2 linked regions of the Thermopolyspora flexuosa genome follow. Each later gene encodes a partner of the first gene's protein in a complex. Links are inferred from orthologs where the notes say so. Each region holds a gene or a part of one and is shown in the gene's direction. Other genes may lie near its edges.

Region 1 (8,573 bases):
GGTGTTCGTCACCGACGACGGGGCCGAGACCGACCTCGACATCGGCCACTACGAGCGCTTCCTCGACACCGAGCTGCACGGGTCGGCGAACGTCACCACCGGACAGGTGTACTCCAACGTGATCGCCAAGGAGCGGCGCGGGGAGTACCTGGGCGACACCGTGCAGGTGATCCCGCACATCACCAACGAGATCAAGGAACGCATCCGGGCGATGGCCGGTCCCGACGTGGACGTGGTCATCACCGAGGTCGGCGGCACGGTCGGGGACATCGAGTCGCTGCCGTTCCTCGAGGCGGTACGGCAGGTCCGCCACGAGGTGGGCCGCGACAACGTGTTCTTCCTCCACGTGTCGCTGCTGCCGTACATCGGCCCGAGCGGGGAGCTGAAGACCAAGCCCACCCAGCACTCGGTCGCGGCGCTGCGCAGCATCGGCATCCAGCCCGACGCGATCGTGTGCCGCTCGGACCGCCCGATCCCGCAGAGCCTCAAGCGCAAGATCAGCCTCATGTGCGACGTCGACGAGGAGGCCGTGGTCTCCGCGGTCGACGCCGCGAGCATCTACGACATCCCCAAGGTGCTGCACGCCGAGGGCCTCGACGCCTACGTGGTGCGCCGCCTCGGCCTGCCGTTCCGCGACGTGAACTGGGCCGAGTGGGACGACCTGCTGCGCCGGGTGCACCGGCCCGCCCACGAGGTGACGATCGCGCTCGTTGGCAAGTACATCGACCTGCCCGACGCCTACCTGTCGGTCACCGAGGCGCTGCGCGCGGGCGGGTTCGCCGTGGACGCGCGGGTGAACATCCGCTGGGTCAAGAGCGACGACTGCGAGACCCCGGAGGGCGCGGCCCGCGAGCTCGACGGCGTCGACGGCGTGCTCATCCCCGGCGGCTTCGGGGTGCGCGGCATCGAGGGCAAGGTCGGCGCGGTCCGGCACGCCCGGGAGAACGGCATCCCGCTGCTCGGCATCTGCCTCGGCATGCAGTGCATGGTGATCGAGGCGGCCCGCAACCTCGCCGGCATCGAGGGCGCGAACAGCACCGAGTTCGACCCGGACGCCCCGCACCCGGTCATCTCCACCATGGCCGACCAGCGGGACGTCGTCGCCGGCCAGCGCGACATGGGCGGCACCATGCGGCTCGGCCTCTACCCGGCCAAGCTCGCCGAGGGCAGCCTCGCCCGCCGGCTGTACGGCAAGGCCGAGGTGTCCGAGCGGCACCGGCACCGCTACGAGGTGAACAACGCCTACCGGGAGACGCTGGAGAAGGTCGGCATGGTCTTCTCCGGGACCTCGCCGGACGGCCGCCTCGTCGAGTACGCCGAGCTGCCGCCGGAGATCCACCCGTTCTTCATCGGCACCCAGGCCCATCCGGAGTTCCGGTCCCGGCCGACCCGTCCCCACCCGCTGTTCCGCGGGCTGGTGACCGCGGCCCTGGCGTACGCGCAGAGCCGCGAGGCCGCGGTGAAGGCGGGGCAGGGGCGGTGACGGCCAGGCCCGGCGATCGCGGATCCGGTTCCGCGCCGAAGCTCACCCCGGACGACGTCGTCGACGTGCCCGAGTCCTGGGAGGTGGTCGCCTCCAAGGACCGGTTCCAGGCCCGGGTGATCTCGGTCCGCACCGACAGCGTGACCATGCCCGAGGGCGAGCCCGCCGAGCGCGACTACGTGCTGCACCCCGGCTCGGTCGCCGTGGTCGCGCTCGACGACGCGGGCCGGGTGCTGCTGCTGCGGCAGTACCGCCACCCGGTACGGCGGCTGCTGTGGGAGATCCCGGCCGGGCTGCGCGACGTCGCGGGCGAGTCGCTGCTCGACAACGCGCGGCGCGAGCTCGCCGAGGAGGCCGGCTACCGCGCCGCCACCTGGCACACCCTGGTCGACCTGTTCACCTCGCCCGGCATGGCGAACGAGCGCATGCGCATCTTCCTCGCCCGGGACGTGGAGCCGATCCCCGACGGGGAGTTCGCGCACGAGCGCCGGCACGAGGAGATCGACATGCCGGTGGTGTGGGTGCCGCTCGAGGAGGCCGTCGCGAAGGCGTTGTCCGGAAAGATCCACAATTCCCAGGCGGTGGCGGGTATCCTCGCCGCGTACGCTGCCTCGGCCGGCGGCTTCGCCGATCTGCGGCCCGCCGACGCCCCGGAGGACTGACCCCGCGCGCCGGCACGCGCGGGGCGCACCCCCGCCCCGGGCGTCCCCCGTGCCGGGGCCCGAGTCTGGTGAATCGGCATGACGGGAGGTCACGCCCTGGACGCGCACGCCGACGCCGACGCCGTGCTGGCGGAGTACCTCACCCATCTCGCCACGGAACGCGGCCTCGCCGCGAACACGCTCGCGTCCTACCGGCGTGACCTGCGGCGCTACCTGGAGTACCTGGAGGAGCGGGGCCGGCGCAGCCTCGCCGAGGTGAGCGAGGATGACGTGGCCGCGTTCCTCGACGCGCTGCGCGCGGGCGACGAGCGGCACCGCGCGCTCTGCGACGGGTCGGCGGCCCGGGCCGCGTCGGCGGTGCGCGGGCTGCACCGGTTCGCGGTGCGCGAGGGGCTCGCCTCCCACGACCCGGCCGGGCGGGTGCGACCGCCGCGGCGGCCGCGCCGTACCCCGCGGGCGATCGGCGCGGGCGAGGTCGAGCGGCTGCTCGCCGCGCTGGGCCCCGAGGACGCGCCGCTCACGCTGCGCAACCGGGCGCTGCTCGAGGTGCTGTACGGCACCGGCGCGCGGATCTCCGAGGTGGTCGGGCTCGCCGTCGACGACGTGGAGCTCGGCGACGACGGCGCCGGGGACGGGGGCGAGCGGCGCACCACCGGCGTGGAGCGGGTACGGCTGCGCGGCGCGGGCGGCCGCACCCGCGCGGTGCCGCTCGGCCGGTCCGCGCGCGACGCCCTGCGCGCCTACCTCACCCGGGCGCGGCCGGCGATCGCCGCGCACGGCCGTGGCCGCGGCACCCACGCGCTCTTCCTCAACGCCCGAGGCGGCCGGCTCACCCGGCAGGGCGCCTGGGGGGTGCTCCAGGCGGCGGCCGAGCGCGCCGGCCTCGGCGGCATCTCGCCGCACATGCTGCGGCACTCGTTCGCCGCCCGGCTCATCGACGGCGGCGCGGATGTCAGAGTTGTCCGGGAACTCCTCGGCCTCGCCTCGGTAAGCACGGCACAGGTCTACACTTTGGTCTCGGTCGACTAGTTCCGGGACGTTCACGCTCTCGAGCGCCGCGGAGCCGTCGCCCGCCGGACCGAACTTTGGCGTTACCGGGCGAGTCGCCTTGCCGCATACATGCTGACCCCATAGTGTCCGTCCGGACGGTCCGTTTCGGGGCTGTCAGGGAGGTTCATCTGGTGACAACGACGACGACCCACGAAACTCCCCTGGGGGCCACTCCCGAGGGAACCTGGGCTGACGCCTCCGGGCAGGTGCTCGGGCCCACGGGGCGGCCGCGTCCGGTCTTCCCGGAGCCGGTGCCGCCGACCACCCACGGCCCGGCCCGGGTGGTCGCCATGGTCAACCAGAAGGGCGGCGTCGGCAAGACGACGACCACCATCAACCTCGGCGCGGCGCTCGCCGAGGTCGGGCAGAAGGTGCTGCTGGTCGACTTCGACCCGCAGGGCGCCCTGTCGGTGGGGCTGGGCATCGACCCCCGCCCGCTGGAGGTGACGGTCTACGACCTCATCATGGAGGAGGCGGACGTCACCACCGACAACGTCCTGCTCCAGACCAGCGTGGAGAACATGGACCTGTTGCCCAGCAACATCTTCCTCTCCGGAGCGGAGATCCGGCTGGTCAACGAGGTCGCCCGCGAGTACGCGCTGGCCCGGGCCCTGGAGCCGCTCATCCCGCACTACGACATCTGCCTGATCGACTGCCAGCCGTCGCTCGGCCTGCTCACGGTCAACGCGCTCACCGCGGCGCACAGCGTGATCATCCCGCTGGAGTGCGAGTTCTTCGCGCTGCGCGGCGTGGCGCTGCTGATGGAGTCGATCAACAAGGTCAAGGAGCGGCTCAACAAGAACCTCGAGATCGACGGCCTCCTCGCCACCATGTACGACCCGCGCACGCTGCACGCGCGTGAGGTGCTGCAGACGATCATGCAGGGGTTCGGCGACAAGGTCTTCCACACCGTGATCAACCGCACCGTGCGGTTCCCGGACGCCACGCTCGCCGGCGAGCCGATCACCCAGTTCGACCCGGCGTCGCTGGGCGCGGCCGCCTACCGCGAGCTCGCCCGGGAGCTGCTCGCCCGCTGGCCCAAGCGGGAGTGACCGCCGTGGCCGCGCGCGGCGAGCGGCGCCGCCGCGCGGCGATGTGCGGGAGAATGGTGCGGTGACCGCGCAGCAGGAGACCACACGGGAGACGGCCGAGGGTTTCCAGGTTCACCTGGAGGTCTTCGAGGGGCCGTTCGACCTGCTGCTGAGCCTGATCTCCAAGCACAAGCTCGACATCACCGAGGTCTCCCTCCACCAGGTCACCGACGAGTTCATCGCGTACATCCGCTCCCGCGGGCCGGACTGGGACCTGGACCAGGCGAGCCACTTCCTGCTCGTCGCCGCCACCCTGCTCGACCTCAAGGCGGCGCGGCTGCTGCCGAGCGGCGAGGTGGAGGACGAGGAGGACCTCGCCCTGCTCGAGGCCCGCGACCTGCTGTTCGCCCGGCTGCTGCAGTACCGGGCGTACAAGGAGGTCGCCAAGGTGTTCGCCGTCCGCATGGCCGAGGAGGCGCTGCGGTATCCCCGGCAGGTGCCGATGGAGCCGCACTTCGCCGGGCTGCTGCCCGAGCTCGTGCTCGGCGTCGGCCCGGAGGGCCTCGCCCGGATCGCCGCGCGGGCGTTCACGCCGAAGAAGCCGCCCACCGTCTCCACCGAGCACATTTATCAACCGCGGGCGAGCGTCCGCGAGCAGGCGGCTATCCTGGTGGAACGGCTCAGGCGGGTGCGCAAGGCCACCTTCCGCGCCCTCATCTCCGACTGCGCGGGCATCCACGAGGTCGTCGCACGCTTCCTCGCGGTGCTGGAGCTGTACCGTGAGGCGGCCGTCGCCTTCGAACAGCTCGAACCGCTCGGGGAGCTGCACGTGATCTGGACCGGCGGCGACGACGGCGAGGTGGCGGTGACCGACGACTACGACGAGGGCCCCGCCGGCGGCGAGCGAACCCCCGTTGCGGAAGGCGGAGAGACCACCGATGACTGATCCGGATCCCGCCCCGGGCGCCGGCGCGCCCGATGCCACGGACGGCCGGACCGGCGACGCCGTACCGGACACGGCCCGCGAGGCCGACGCCGGCGGCGCTCCGGACCCCGTGGAGCGGCCCGAGCCGAGCCTGCGGGCCGCGCTCGAGGCGATCCTCATGGTCGTGGACGAGCCGGTGGACACGGTGACCCTCGCCCAGGTGCTGGAGCGCCCCACCGGCGAGGTGGACGCGCTGCTGCGCGAGCTGTCGGCGGAATACACCGCGGCCGGCCGGGGTTTCGACCTCAGAGAGGTCGCCGGCGGCTGGCGGTTCTACACGCGGGCCGAATGCGCCCCCTACGTCGAACGTTTCGTCCGGGACGGCCGTACGGCACGGCTCACCCAGGCGGCGCTCGAGACCCTCGCGGTCGTCGCCTACCGCCAGCCCGTGAGCCGGGCCCGGGTGGCCGCGATCCGCGGGGTGAACAGCGACGGCGTGATGCGCACGCTGGTCGCGCGCGGCCTGGTCGAGGAGGCCGGGACCGACCCGGAGACCGGGGCCGTGCTGTACCGCACCACCAACTACTTCCTGGAACGGCTGGGCCTGCGCAGCCTGGACGAGCTTCCCGAGCTCGCCCCGTTCCTCCCCGACGACATCGAAAGCCTTGAGGAGCAGAGACAGTGAGCAAGAGGCGTGGCACCCCGTCCGGTGATGGACGCGGTGACGGGCGCGCCCGAGGCCACGGCACCGGCCGTGGCGGCGACCCGCGCCGCACAGCAGACGGCCGCGGCACCCGCGGCGGCCCGGGCGGCGTCCGGGGCGACGCGCGCACGGGCCGCACGCGCGGGGAGGAGGCCCGCGGCCGGGAGACCGGCCGCCCCGCGACCGGCCTGCGCGCCCGGTACGGCCGCTCCCGCGACCGCGAGACCGCGGCGGACGACCGCGCGCGGCGGCCGTACGGCGGCGACCGGAACGAGCGGGACCGGGGCCCGCGGGCCCGCGGGGACCGCGGCGCGGACCGGCGCCGCGGCCGCTTCGGCGACGACGCGGTGACCACGGTCGGCGGCGGCTCCCGGGAGCGCGGCGGCGCGCCGCGCCCGGCCCGGCCGGCGACCGTGCGTGCCCGGTTCGGCCGCTCCGCCGACCGGGACCGGGACCGCGGCCGCGACATCGAGGTCGAGCTCGACCTGCCGGACGACGACGATGACTTCCCCGAGGACCGGCCCGAGGAGCGGGACACCACCGAGGTGCCCGGCGGCGTGCGGCTGCAGAAGGTGCTCGCCGCGGCCGGCGTGGCGAGCCGCCGCGCCTGCGAGCAGCTGATCGGCGAGGGCCGGGTCACCGTCGACGGCCAGGTGGTGCGCCGCTTCGGCGCCCGGGTCGACCCCGCCCGCCAGGTGATCCACGTCGACGGCAAGCGCATCCCGACCAACACCGAGCTGGCCTACTACGCGTTCAACAAGCCGATCGGCGTGATCAGCACGATGTCCGACCCGCTGGGCCGGCCGACGATCGCCGACTACGTCGCCGACCTGCCGTACCGGCTGTTCCACGTGGGCCGCCTCGACACCGAGACCGAGGGCCTGATCCTGCTCACCAACGACGGCGAGCTCGCCCACCGGCTCACCCACCCCCGCTACGGGGTGCGGAAGAAGTACCTGGCGAAGGTGCCCGGCCCGGTGCCGCGCAAGGTGGTCCGGTGGCTCCTGCAGGGCGTCGAGCTCGAGGACGGCATCGCCAGGGCCGACCAGTTCAGGGTGGTCCAGGTGCACGGCGACCTCGCGCTCGTGGAGATCACGCTGCACGAGGGCCGTAAGCACATCGTGCGGCGGATGATGGAGGAGGTCGGCCACCGGGTCATCGACCTGGCCCGCATCGAGTTCGGGCCGGTGAGGCTGGGACGGCTGAAGCCGGGTACGATCCGTTCCCTGACGGTGACCGAAATAGGTGAACTGTACGCCGCCGTCGGTTTGTAGTCCGCCGTTTTCCCGGGGCGGCCGGGCCGGCCGCCCCGCGAGGGCATGTACGAAGGGAACATCATGGGGGTGCGGGCGATCCGCGGAGCCATCCAGGTCGACGCCAACGAGCGTGAGGCGATCCTGGCCGGAGTCACCGAGCTGGTGACCGAGGTGATGGCGCGCAACGAGCTCACCACCGACGACGTGATCAGCGTCATCTTCACAGCCACCCCGGACCTCAACGCGGAGTTCCCGGCGCTCGCCGCGCGCAAGCTCGGCTTCCACGACGTGCCGCTGATCTGTGCCACCGAGATCGACGTCCCGGGTGCGCTGCCGCGCGTGGTCCGGCTCATGGCCCATGTGGAGACCGACAAGCCTCGGCAGCAGATCCAGCACGTCTACCTGCGGGGCGCGGTCGCGCTGCGGCTGGACATCGCCCAGTAGGCGCGGTGAGCCACCAGTGGATCCGCACGTGAGCACGTCATGGCGGCCCTGCGCGACCACCTGCGGGACGGGGCGCCGGTGAGCATCTCGAGCGTTCTCGTCGTCGGGACCGGGCTGATCGGCACCTCGGTCGCGCTCGCGCTGCGCGAGCACGGCCTGGAGGTGTACCTCGCCGACCGTGACGACCGGGCGGTACGGCTCGCCCGGGAGCTGGGCGCCGGCCGGGAGTGGCCGCCGCCGGGCGGGCGGGACGAGATCGCGCCCGTCGACCTCGCGGTGGTCGCGGTGCCCCCGCCGTACGTCGCCGACGAGCTGCTGCGGCTGCAGCGGGAGGGCGCGGCCCGCTGCTACACCGACGTGGCGAGCGTGAAGGCGCTGCCGCTGGAGCGCGCCGCCGCCATCGGCTGCGACCTGTCGAGCTACCTCGCCGGGCACCCGCTCGCGGGCAGCGAGCGCTCCGGCCCGGCGGCCGCCCGCGCCGACCTGTTCCTCGGCCGCCCGTGGGCGTACTGCCCCACCGAGCAGACCTCGCCCGACGCGGTGGAGGCCGTGCTGTCGCTGATCAAGCTGTGCGGCGCCGAGCCGGTGCGGGTCGGCGCGGCCGAGCACGACGAGGCGGTCGCGATCGTCTCGCACGCCCCGCACGTGACCGCGGCGGCCGTCGCGGCCCGCCTCGCGGGCGCCTCGGAGACCGCGCTCAGCCTCGCCGGGCAGGGGGTGCGGGACGTCACCCGCATCGCCGCCGGGGACCCGGACCTGTGGACCGGCATCCTCTCCGGCAACGCGCTGCCGGTCGCCGCGGTGCTCGAGGCGATCGCCGCCGACCTGGCCGCCGCCGCGGCGGCGCTGCGCCGTACCGCGAGAGCGGGGGAGCCGGCGATGGCCGAGGTCACCGACCTGCTGCGGCGCGGCGTCACCGGCCGCGGCCGCATCCCCGGCAAGCACGGCGGCCCCGCCCGCGCGTACGCGGTCGTGCAGGTCGTCATCGGCGACCGCCCCGGCGAGCTCGCCCGGCTCTT
Region 2 (10,021 bases), 2.3 Mb from region 1 along the record:
GCGCCCGCCGCGAGGAGCGGCTCAAGCAGGAGAAGGAACGCGCGGGCGAACCGGCCGGCAACAAGTAGCGGGCCGGGTGGGACACGATGCCGGAGCTGCCGGAGGTCGAGGTCGTACGGCGCGGCCTGGAGCGCTGGGTCGCCGGACGCCCGGTGTCCGGCGTCGAGGTCGCGCACCCGCGGGCGATCCGCCGCCACGTGGCCGGCGCGCACGACTTCGCGGCGCGGCTGACCGGGCGCACGATCGAGGCGGCACGGCGGCGCGGCAAGTACCTGTGGCTGCCGCTGAAGGGCGCCGACGAGGCATCCGGCGCCGAGGAGGCGCTCGTCGCCCATCTCGGCATGAGCGGCCAGCTGCTCGTGGTCGACCCCGGATCGCCCCCGGAGAAACACCTGCGGGTGCGGTTCTCGTTCGCCGACGGCGGCCCTGAGCTGCGCTTCGTCGACCAGCGCACGTTCGGCCACCTGCTCGTCGCCCCGCTCGTCGACGGCGTCGGCGGCCGGGTGCCGGAGCCGATCGCGCACATCGCCCCCGACCCGCTCGAGCCCGCGTTCGACGCCGACGCGTTCGCCGCCCGGCTGCGTGCCCGCCGTACCGGCATCAAACGGGCACTCCTCGACCAGTCGCTCATCAGCGGGGTGGGTAACATCTACGCCGACGAGGCGCTGTGGCGGGCCCGGCTGCACTGGGCCCGGCCCACCGAGACGCTCACCCGGCCGAAAATCAACGAACTCGTGACCGCGGTGCGCGAGGTGATGCACGCCGCGCTCGCCGAAGGCGGTACCTCGTTCGACCATCTGTACGTCAACGTAAACGGCGAAAGCGGTTATTTTTCGCGGTCCCTTGCCGTGTACGGCAGGCGCGACGAGCCGTGCCCGCGCTGCGGCACGCCGATCCGGCGAGATCCGTTCATGAACCGCTCGTCGTACTCGTGCCCGCGCTGCCAGCCCCGGCCGAGGAGGGCACGGATATAAGCGAAACAACAGGTATCGGCAAACGCCTATGAGCGAAAAGAACGAGCAGGAAAACGTACGGCTCACCGCCTGGGTGCGGGGGCGGGTGCAGGGCGTCGGTTTCCGCTGGTGGACCCGGTCGCGCGCGCTCGAACTGGGTTTGGTAGGGTCCGCGTCAAATCTTGCCGACGGCAGGGTAGAGGTCATAGCCGAAGGACCTCGAGAATCTTGTGACAAGCTGCTTGAGCTGCTGCGAAGCGGCGAAACACCGGGCCGGGTCGACGCGGTTATCGAACGTTGGAGCGAGCCGCGCGGGGGTTTGGTTGGTTTTGTAGAAAGGTGAGCGCTTTACTTTCCGGCCCGGAATAGGGTATATTTGCACGTCGGGAGTCGCCGGTTCCTCTTCGGGGAGTGTTCAACTTGACCGCCTCCATTGCCAGTGCGACTCTTGATAGGAACCACGCGCACCCCTCCCGCGGCTACAAGTGCGCGAACCAGTCTGGTCACTCAGCGTGGAGGACCCTTAACCATGGCGAAGGCTCTATTCGGCCACGTCGGCGGTCCTGACCCTCGGATGGTCTCGGAAATGCGCCGTCTCCAGCAGCGAGTCCGGGACCTGGAGGCAGAGCTCATAAGGCTCCAGGCGCAGAACGACGCCCTTGCGGCTCAGTCGCGCGACGAGTCGCTCACCCGTCTGCAGGATCGCGAGCCGGCCCTCACCTGAGAGGCCGGAAGGCAGTAGCACAGAGTCAGGGACGCCTCGCAACAGGCGTCCCTTGTCATGTCGGTAGCCCCCCTTCCCGGCCCTCCTCGCCGCCGTCCTCTCCGTTGACCCCGCATTCGGTCGGTGCCTGGCTGTAGTCTTCCGCCAGAAGTCGACCGGCGGTCCGCTGACGGGGGGAGGGTTTCCCGCTTGTACCTCAAGACCCTCACGCTGCGCGGCTTCAAGTCCTTCGCCTCCGCCACCACGCTGCGCTTCGAGCCGGGGATCACCTGCGTGGTCGGCCCGAACGGGTCGGGCAAGTCCAACGTCGTCGACGCCCTCGCCTGGGTGATGGGCGAGGGCAGCGCCAAGTCGCTGCGCGGCGGCAAGATGGAGGACGTGATCTTCGCCGGTACGGCGAGCCGTCCGCCGCTCGGCCGCGCCGAGGTCACGCTCACCATCGACAACTCCGACGGCGCGCTCCCGATCGACTACACCGAGGTCACGATCAGCCGGCTGATGTTCCGGTCCGGCCAGAGCGAGTACGCGATCAACGGCGAGCCGTGCCGCCTGCTCGACATCCAGGAGCTGCTGTCGGACTCCGGCATCGGCCGCGAGATGCACGTGATCGTCGGCCAGGGCCGGCTCGACGAGGTGCTGCACGCCGGGCCGGAGGAGCGCCGGGCGTTCATCGAGGAGGCCGCCGGCGTCCTCAAGCACCGCAAGCGCAAGGAGAAGGCGCTGCGCAAGCTCGACGCGATGCAGGCGAACCTCAACCGGGTGCAGGACCTGTGCAACGAGCTGCGCCGCCAGCTCAAGCCGCTCGGCCGCCAGGCGGAGATCGCCCGGAAGGCCGCGGTGATCCAGGCCGACCTGCGCGACGCCCGGCTGCGCCTGCTCGCCGACGACGTGGTGACGCTGCGCGAGGCCCTCGCCAAGGAGGAGGCCGACGAGGCCGCGCTGCTCGCCCGCCGTACCGAGGTGGAGGCGGCGCTGGAGCACGCCCAGCTGCGGGAGAGCGAGCTGGAGGCGGCCGCCGCGCAGGCCCAGCCCCGGCTCGCCGCCGCCGCGGACACCTTCTACGCGCTGTCCGCGCTCAAGGAACGGCTGCGCGGCGTCGAGGTGCTCGCCGCCGAGCGGCGGCGGAACGCGGAGGCCGCGGCCGCGGTGGAGCGCCGGGGCCGCGACCCGGAGGACTACGAGCGCGAGGCCGCGCAGGTGCGCGAGACCGAGCGCATGCTCACCGAGGAGCTGGAGCATGCCCGCGAGCTGCTGGACGCGGCCGTGGCGCGGCGGGAGGAGGCCGAGCGGGAGCTCGCCGCGGAGGAGCGGCGGCTCGCCGAGCTGAACCGCGCCGCCGCGGACCGGCGGGAACGGCTCGCCCGGCTGCGCGGCGAGGTCGCCTCGGCGCAGAGCCGGGCCGACGCCGCCGCGCAGGAGATCGGGCGGCTGCGCGCCGCGCTGGAGGAGGCGCGGCGCCGCGCGGCGGAGGCGCGGGCCGCGTACGAGGCCGCCGAGCGCGAGGAGCCGCAGGCCGACCCGGAGCTCGCCGAGGAGATCGCGGTCGCCGAGGAGCGGGTCGAGACGGCGCGGGCCGCGGTGGAGGCCGCCGAGGCGGCCGCCGCGGAGGCCGAGCGGGGCCTCGCCGGGCCGCGGGCCGCGCTCGCCGCGGCCGAGGCCGAGGTGAACGCGGCGCGGGCCGCCGACCAGGAGGCGCAGCGGGCGGTCGCCGCGCTCCAGGCGCGGCGCGAGGCCCTGGAGCTGGGCCTCGCCAAGGGCGCGGACGGCGCGGGGACGCTGCTCGCCGCCGCCTCGTCCGGCGAGCTGGAGGGCGTGCTGGGGCCGGTCGCCGCCCTGCTCACGGTACGGCGCGGCGCCGAGGCGGCGATCGCCGCGGTGCTCGCCGACGCGGCCGAGGGGGTCGCGGTGGAGTCGGTCCCGGCCGCGGCGGCCGCGCTGGAGTTCCTGCGCGGCCGGGACGCGGGACGCGCCGGGCTGCTGGTCGCGGACGGTACGGCTGCCGAGCCCGCCGCGGCGGGTGCGCCGCCCGGCGACGGGGAGTGGGCGCTCGACCTGGTGGCGGCCCCGGAGCGGCTGCGCGGCACGGTCGCCGCGCTGCTCGCCGGGGTGGTCGTGGTCAAGGACCTCGAGACGGCCCGGCGGGTGGTGCGCGAGCGGCCCGAGCTGCGCGCGGTGACCTGGTCCGGGGACCTGCTCGGCGCCCGGTTCGCCCGCGGCGGCGCGGGCGGCGACTCGGTGCTGCGGGTGCGCTCGGCGCTGGACGCCGCGATCGCCGACCTGGAGGAGGCGCGCCGCGGCGCCGAGGCCACCGCGGAGCGGCTCGCCGAGGCGGTCGCCGCGGCCGAGGAGGCGCGCGCCGCGGTCGACACGGCCCAGGAGCGGCTGGGCGAGGCCCGGGCGCAGGTGAGCGCGGCGCAGAACGGGGTGAGCGCGGCCCGGGCCGAGCTCGACCGGCTGCGGGCGCGGCAGCGCGAGGCCGACCGCCAGGCGGCGGCGACCGCCAAGCGGCTCGCCGGTTTGGAGGCCGCGGCGAAGGCGGCCGACGACGAGTGCGAGCGGCTCGCGGCCGCGATCGCGGCGGCGGAGGAGGCGCGCGAGCGCGGCCTCGCCGAGGCCGAGGAGCTCGCCGAACGGCTCGCCGCCGCGGAGACCGAGGACGAGCTGGCCGGCGAGCCGACCACCGAGCTGCGCGACGAGCTCGCCGCGGCGTGCCACGCGGCCCGGCAGACCGAGATGAACGCCCGCCTCGCGGTGCGCACCGCCGAGGAACGGGTGGCCGGCATCGCCGGGCGGGCCGACCGGCTGCTCGCCGCGGCCCGGCGCGAGCGCGAGGAGCGCGCCCGCGCCGCCGAGCTGCGCGAACGCCGCCGGACGCAGGCCGCGGTCGCCGCGGCCGTGGCCGACGGGGCGCGCCGTACCCTCGAGCTGCTCGACCGGTCGCTCGCCGCGGCGGCGGCCGAGCGGGACGAGGCCGAGCGGGCCCGGGGCGAGATCGAGGCCGAGCTGAAGGCGGTCCGCGCCCAGGTGCGCGAGCTCTCGGCCGAGCTGGACAAGCTGACCAACCGGGCGCACGGCAGCGAGATGGCGCGCACCGAGCGGCGGTTGCGTCTGGAGCAGCTCGAGACGCGGGCGCTGGAGGAGTTCGGCATGGACGTCGAGGCGCTCGTCGCCGAGTACGGGCCGGACAGGCCGGTGCAGCTCGCCGACGGCACCACCGTGCCGTACGTGCGCGAGGAGCAGGAGCAGCGGGCGAAGACCGCCGAGCGGCAGATGGCCCAGCTCGGCAAGGTGAACCCGCTGGCGCTGGAGGAGTACGCCGCGCTCGAGGAGCGGCACGCGTTCCTCACCTCCCAGCTCGAGGACCTCAAGAAGACCCGCCGCGACCTGCTGCTCGTGGTCAAGGAGGTCGACGACCGGGTCGAGCAGATGTTCCGCTCGGCCTACGAGGACGTGGCCCGCGAGTTCGAGACGATCTTCAGCCGGGTGTTCCCGGGCGGCGAGGGGCGGCTGTACCTCACCGACCCGGACGACATGCTCACCACCGGGGTGGAGGTCGAGGCCCGGCCGCCGGGCAAGAAGGTGAAGCGGCTGTCGCTGCTGTCCGGCGGGGAGCGGTCGCTCACCGCCGTGGCCTTCCTCATCTCGATCTTCAAGGCGCGGCCGTCGCCGTTCTACGTGATGGACGAGGTGGAGGCCGCGCTCGACGACACCAACACCCAGCGGCTGCTCACCCTGTTCGAGGAGCTCCGGGAGACCTCCCAGCTCATCGTGATCACGCACCAGAAACGTACGATGGAGATCGCCGACGCCCTCTACGGCGTGACCATGCGGGGCGACGGCGTCAGCCAGGTGGTCAGCCAGCGGCTGCGGGAACGCGCGTCGGCCTGACCACCGGTCTCGGCACACCGACCTGTCTGGGAAACTGACATCTTGTGAGCGACTACCTCGGCATCATCGTGATCGTGGCCGTCGTCGCCGTTCTGGCGGTCGGCGGCCTGTTCCTGCTGTTCCGCCCGAAGGGCGGAGGGGCGCCGACGCTGCCGCCGCCGGAGGCACCGCCCGCGCCGGAGGCGGAACGGCCCGCGCCGCCCAAGGAGGTGGCCGAGGAAGGCGGCCCCACCACGACCCTGCCGCCCCCGGCGCGGCCGGTCGAGGTCGTCAAGGTGCCCGAGGTGGAGGTCCCGCCGCCGTCGGCGGGCCGCATGGTGCGGCTGCGGGCGCGGCTCGCCCGCTCGCAGAACGCGCTCGGCCGGGGCCTGCTCGAGCTGCTCTCCCGCGACCACCTCGACGACGAGGTGTGGGACGAGATCGAGGAGACCCTCATCACCGCAGACGTGGGCGTCGGGCCGACCCGCGCCATCGTCGAGGAGCTGCGCACCCGGGTGAAGGTGCTCGGCAGCCGCACCCCGGAGGAGGCGCGCGCCCTGCTGCGCGAGCTGCTCCTCGCCCAGGTCGGGCCGGACATGGACCGCACGCTGCACGTCACGCCGCACGGTGAGCGGCCCGCGGTGGTGCTCGTGGTCGGCGTGAACGGCACCGGCAAGACCACGACGACCGGCAAGCTCGCCCGGGCGCTGATCGGCGACGGCAAGCAGGTGCTGCTCGGCGCCGCCGACACCTTCCGCGCCGCCGCCGCCGACCAGCTGCAGACCTGGGGCGACCGGGTGGGTGCCGAGGTGGTCCGCAAGGACGAGGGCGCCGACCCGGCGAGCGTGGCCTTCGACGCGGTCGCCCGCGGCATCGAGAAGAAGGTCGACGTGGTGATCGTGGACACCGCCGGCCGCCTGCACACCAAGACCGGGCTCATGGACGAGCTCGGCAAGGTGAAGCGGGTGATCGAGAAGAAGGCGACCGTCGACGAGGTGCTGCTCGTCCTCGACGCCACCACCGGGCAGAACGGCATGCGCCAGGCCCAGGTGTTCGCCGAGGTGGTGAACATCACCGGCATCGCGCTGACCAAGCTCGACGGCACCGCCAAGGGCGGCATCGTGATCAGCGTGCAGCGCGAGCTGGGCGTGCCGGTCAAGCTGGTGGGCCTCGGCGAGGGGCCCGACGACCTCGCCCCGTTCGACCCGGAGGTGTTCGTCGACGCGATCCTCGGCGACGAGAAGCCCGGAGGCGACCAGAAGTCCGCATAGCGGACGGCTCCCATCAGGCGTGTGGCGCCGCCGCCGGCCGTCGTGCCGGTGGCGGCGCCGTCGTCTTCGCCCACCGTCCGCCGTACCGTGGGCCTCGCACCGGGCCTACCCGGGTCACCGGCCTCGCGCGCTCGCGCGGAGCGCGGCCGCACCGGGATCCGAGAGGCCGGACCGCGGCGGCTCGCACGAGCGTGCGCCCCTGGGGCGCGCCGAGCCGGGATCGGCGGGGCCGTGCGAACCGAGGCCGAACCGTGCGGCCGGGGTGCGTGGATCACCGCTGAGGCGAAGCGGATCCGTCGCTCAAGGACGTGTCCGCCCCCGCCGCGCGACGGGTCGCCCGGGCCGGTCCGCCTGGCACGGCGAAACCGCCGTTTCAGGGGTTCAGGAGGGTGTCCGGGCCGTACGGGTCTGCGACGCGAGTCGTTTGCCACGGCCGGGCGCAATGAACGTCGATCCTCGCCGGATGTGCGTGGCCCCACCCCCAGGTCGTCTCAAGGAATGGCCCGCTCAACCGGCTCCACCTCCGCCGAGGCGGCGGCACCGCGCACGACCCGGTACGGCCGGGCGGCGGGAAACCGTTCGCCTCGCGGGGTGTGCGACGCTTCAGGCGGTTTGCGGATTTTACTGTTGGCCAGGCCACAAAATTTGTTGATCTGAGCGTCAAGTGTTACGATACTGATACTTGTTTGGCTGTGGGCTTTGGTCTGGGCTGTCCTGCCTCGCCCGCGCCTCACTTCCCTGCCGCGTCCAGTGAAGCCCTACGGGCGGTCCCCTGACGGAGTTCTTACTCGAGTACTGCGACCCTGGGCGTGAGCACGGGCGGATTTGCTGCGTAGTGCAAGGTGAACCGGTGGTGCCGTGCCCGCGTGTGCGGTGTACGGAGGTGCCGGAAGGGTAGTGGGGGATTCGGTTCGTAGGGGGTTGGAATGATCTCGATGACGGAAGAGCAGAGGCGCGCCTGGTTCGAGCGGGACGTCGTGCCCGTGACCCAGCAGCTCTACGCGTCCGCCATGAGGCTGACCCGCAACACGGCCGACGCCGAGGACCTCGTCCAGGAGACCGTCGCGAAGGCGTTCACCTCCTACCACCAGTTCCGTGAGGGCACCAACCTCAAGGCGTGGCTGCACCGGATCCTCACGAACAACTTCATCAACGAGTACCGCAAGAAGCAGCGCTCCCCGAAGCTGTCCGCCACCGAGGACATCGAGGACTGGCAGCTCGCCGCCGCCGAGTCGCACATGTCCACCGGCCTGAAGTCCGCCGAGACCGAGGCGCTGGAGCAGCTGCCCGACTCGGCCGTGATGAACGCCCTGCGCGCCCTGCCCGAGGAGTTCCGCATGGCGGTCTACCTCGCCGACGTCGAGGGCTTCCCGTACAAGGAGATCGCCGAGCGCATGGGCACCCCGATCGGCACCGTGATGTCCCGGCTGCACCGCGGCCGCCGCCAGCTGCGCGCGATGCTCGCCGACTACGTGCGCGAGCACGGCTCGCTGCGCGCCCCGCAGCGCGAGGCCGAGCCCGAGCTCGCCGCCTGACCGCCCGGCGGCACCACCCCTCTCCGGCACCGGATACGGCCGAGGCGCACGGTCACGCCGCGGCGATCAGCGCCACCGCGCCGAGCGCGAGGCCCACACCCGCGACCTGCACCGGGGTGAGCCGTTCCCCGAGCACCTGGCGGGCGAGCAGCAGCGTGCTCGCCGGGTAGAGCGAGACGATCACGGCGACGAGGCTGAGCAGGCCCCGGTGCACCGCGAACATGTAGAGCACGTTCGCGGCCATGTCGAGCACGCCCGCGAGCACGATCGTGCGCAGCGACCCCGGGGCGGGCCGCAGCCCGCGCCCGGAGGCGAGGGCGATCCCGGTGACCATGAGGATCGAGGCGATCCGCGCGCCGAGCAGCGGCCACGGCCCGGCGTCCTCGGGCGCGTTGCCGAGCAGGATGAAGAACCCGCCGAACCCGGCCCCGGCGATCGCCGCCAGCGCGAGCGGGCCGAGCCCCCGCGTCGCCGGCTCCTGGGCCGGGGCGCGGCTCACCAGCAGCACCGCGGCGATCGCGAGCGCCACCCCGGCGAGCGCCGCGGGCGCCGGACGCTCGCCGACCGCGAGCCCGAACACCACCGGCAACCCCGCCGAGATCGTCGCGCTCACCGGGGCGACCACCGACATCGTGCCGATCGCGAGCGCCCGGTAGAAGAAGATCAGCCCGCCGCCGCCCGCGAGCCCGGCGACCATGCCCCACGCCAGCGCGGCCGTGCCGCCCTCGCCGGGCAGCACCGGCAGCAGGCAGGCGATGAACGCGAGCCCGGCGAGCTGCGACAGCACGACCACGGCGAACACCTGGGATCGTCGGCTCGCGAGCCCGCCGTAGAAGTCCGCCGCGCCGTACACCACGGCACACGCCGTCGCCAGGGCGATCGCGGTCACCTGGAGCCTCCTTCGGTGCAATGAATTGAACTCGAAGTACATTACACCGAAGTACAACGCGCTTAAAAATTGATCTAATACACTGCACCGCATGCCGGAACTCGAGACGCTCACCGCGGCGATCGCGAACAACGTCCGGGCGCAGCGGGCGCACCGGGGCATGACCCTCGACGAGCTGGCACTGCGCTCGGGCGTGAGCCGGGGCATGCTCATCCAGATCGAGCAGGGCCGGACCAACCCGAGCATCAACACGCTCAACCGGATCGCCGACGCGCTCGGCGTCTCGGTGGGCCGCCTCGTCGAGGTCTCCGACACCCCCGTGGTCCGGGTGGTGCACGCCTCCGATGTGGTGACGATGTGGCGCGGCGAGCGGGGCGGCTCGGCACGGCTGCTCGTCGGCAGCGACCTGCCCGCGATCCTCGAGCTGTGGGACTGGCGGCTCGGCCCCGGCGAGCACCACGACAGCGACGCGCACGCCGCGGGCACCCGTGAGCTGCTCACCGTGCTCACCGGCGAGCTCACCCTCTCGGTGTACGGCAAGAGCCACGTGATCCGGAAGGACGAGGCGGTGCTGTTCACCGCGGACCGGCCGCACCGGTACGCCAACGAGGGGGAGGAGGAGGTCCGGTTCGTCATGGTGGTCACCGAGCCCCGCGACACGCCGGACCGCTGATATCACCCCTCACACCCATCTCTCGTGACACGCTCCCCCGAGAGGTGAAACGCAGACATCTGGGTACTGCTCCAGATACCTGGCCGGGGTGTTCCGCGGGCGACACGGC

Evidence for each region.
Region 2: the proteins of FHX40_RS13210 (region 1) and smc are in contact, whole or in part, in a crystal structure (PDB 3ZGX), measured with the Bacillus subtilis proteins. The link is inferred for Thermopolyspora flexuosa from one-to-one orthologs.

The regions. Positions count from the first base shown.
Region 1 is NZ_VFPQ01000001.1:3,119,150-3,127,722, reverse strand. What follows is about bases 3,476-6,240. They hold FHX40_RS13210 (segregation and condensation protein A), read left to right. Parts: upstream 3,476-4,308; coding sequence 4,309-5,172; downstream 5,173-6,240. Other genes in these bases: FHX40_RS13200 (pseudouridine synthase), read left to right, coding at 5,833-6,240; scpB (SMC-Scp complex subunit ScpB), read left to right, coding at 5,165-5,836; FHX40_RS13215 (ParA family protein), read left to right, coding at 3,476-4,247. In the rest of the region: FHX40_RS13230 (CTP synthase), read left to right, coding at 1-1,483; FHX40_RS13225 (NUDIX domain-containing protein), read left to right, coding at 1,480-2,145; FHX40_RS13220 (tyrosine recombinase), read left to right, coding at 2,224-3,174; more of FHX40_RS13215, read left to right, coding at 3,357-3,475; more of FHX40_RS13200, read left to right, coding at 6,241-7,128; aroH (chorismate mutase), read left to right, coding at 7,192-7,554; FHX40_RS13190 (prephenate dehydrogenase), read left to right, coding at 7,594-8,573. UniProt on the Bacillus subtilis protein: Participates in chromosomal partition during cell division. May act via the formation of a condensin-like complex containing Smc and ScpB that pull DNA away from mid-cell into both cell halves.
Region 2 is NZ_VFPQ01000001.1:785,405-795,425, forward strand. What follows is about bases 1,553-5,765. They hold smc (chromosome segregation protein SMC), read left to right. Parts: upstream 1,553-1,866; coding sequence 1,867-5,565; downstream 5,566-5,765. Other genes in these bases: FHX40_RS25645 (hypothetical protein), read left to right, coding at 1,553-1,677; ftsY (signal recognition particle-docking protein FtsY), read left to right, coding at 5,610-5,765. Outside these bases: rnc (ribonuclease III), read left to right, coding at 1-68; mutM (bifunctional DNA-formamidopyrimidine glycosylase/DNA-(apurinic or apyrimidinic site) lyase), read left to right, coding at 87-974; FHX40_RS03450 (acylphosphatase), read left to right, coding at 1,003-1,296; more of FHX40_RS25645, read left to right, coding at 1,483-1,552; more of ftsY, read left to right, coding at 5,766-6,815; FHX40_RS03470 (sigma-70 family RNA polymerase sigma factor), read left to right, coding at 7,742-8,350; FHX40_RS03475 (DMT family transporter), read right to left, coding at 8,403-9,239; FHX40_RS03480 (helix-turn-helix domain-containing protein), read left to right, coding at 9,331-9,912. UniProt on the Bacillus subtilis protein: Required for chromosome condensation and partitioning.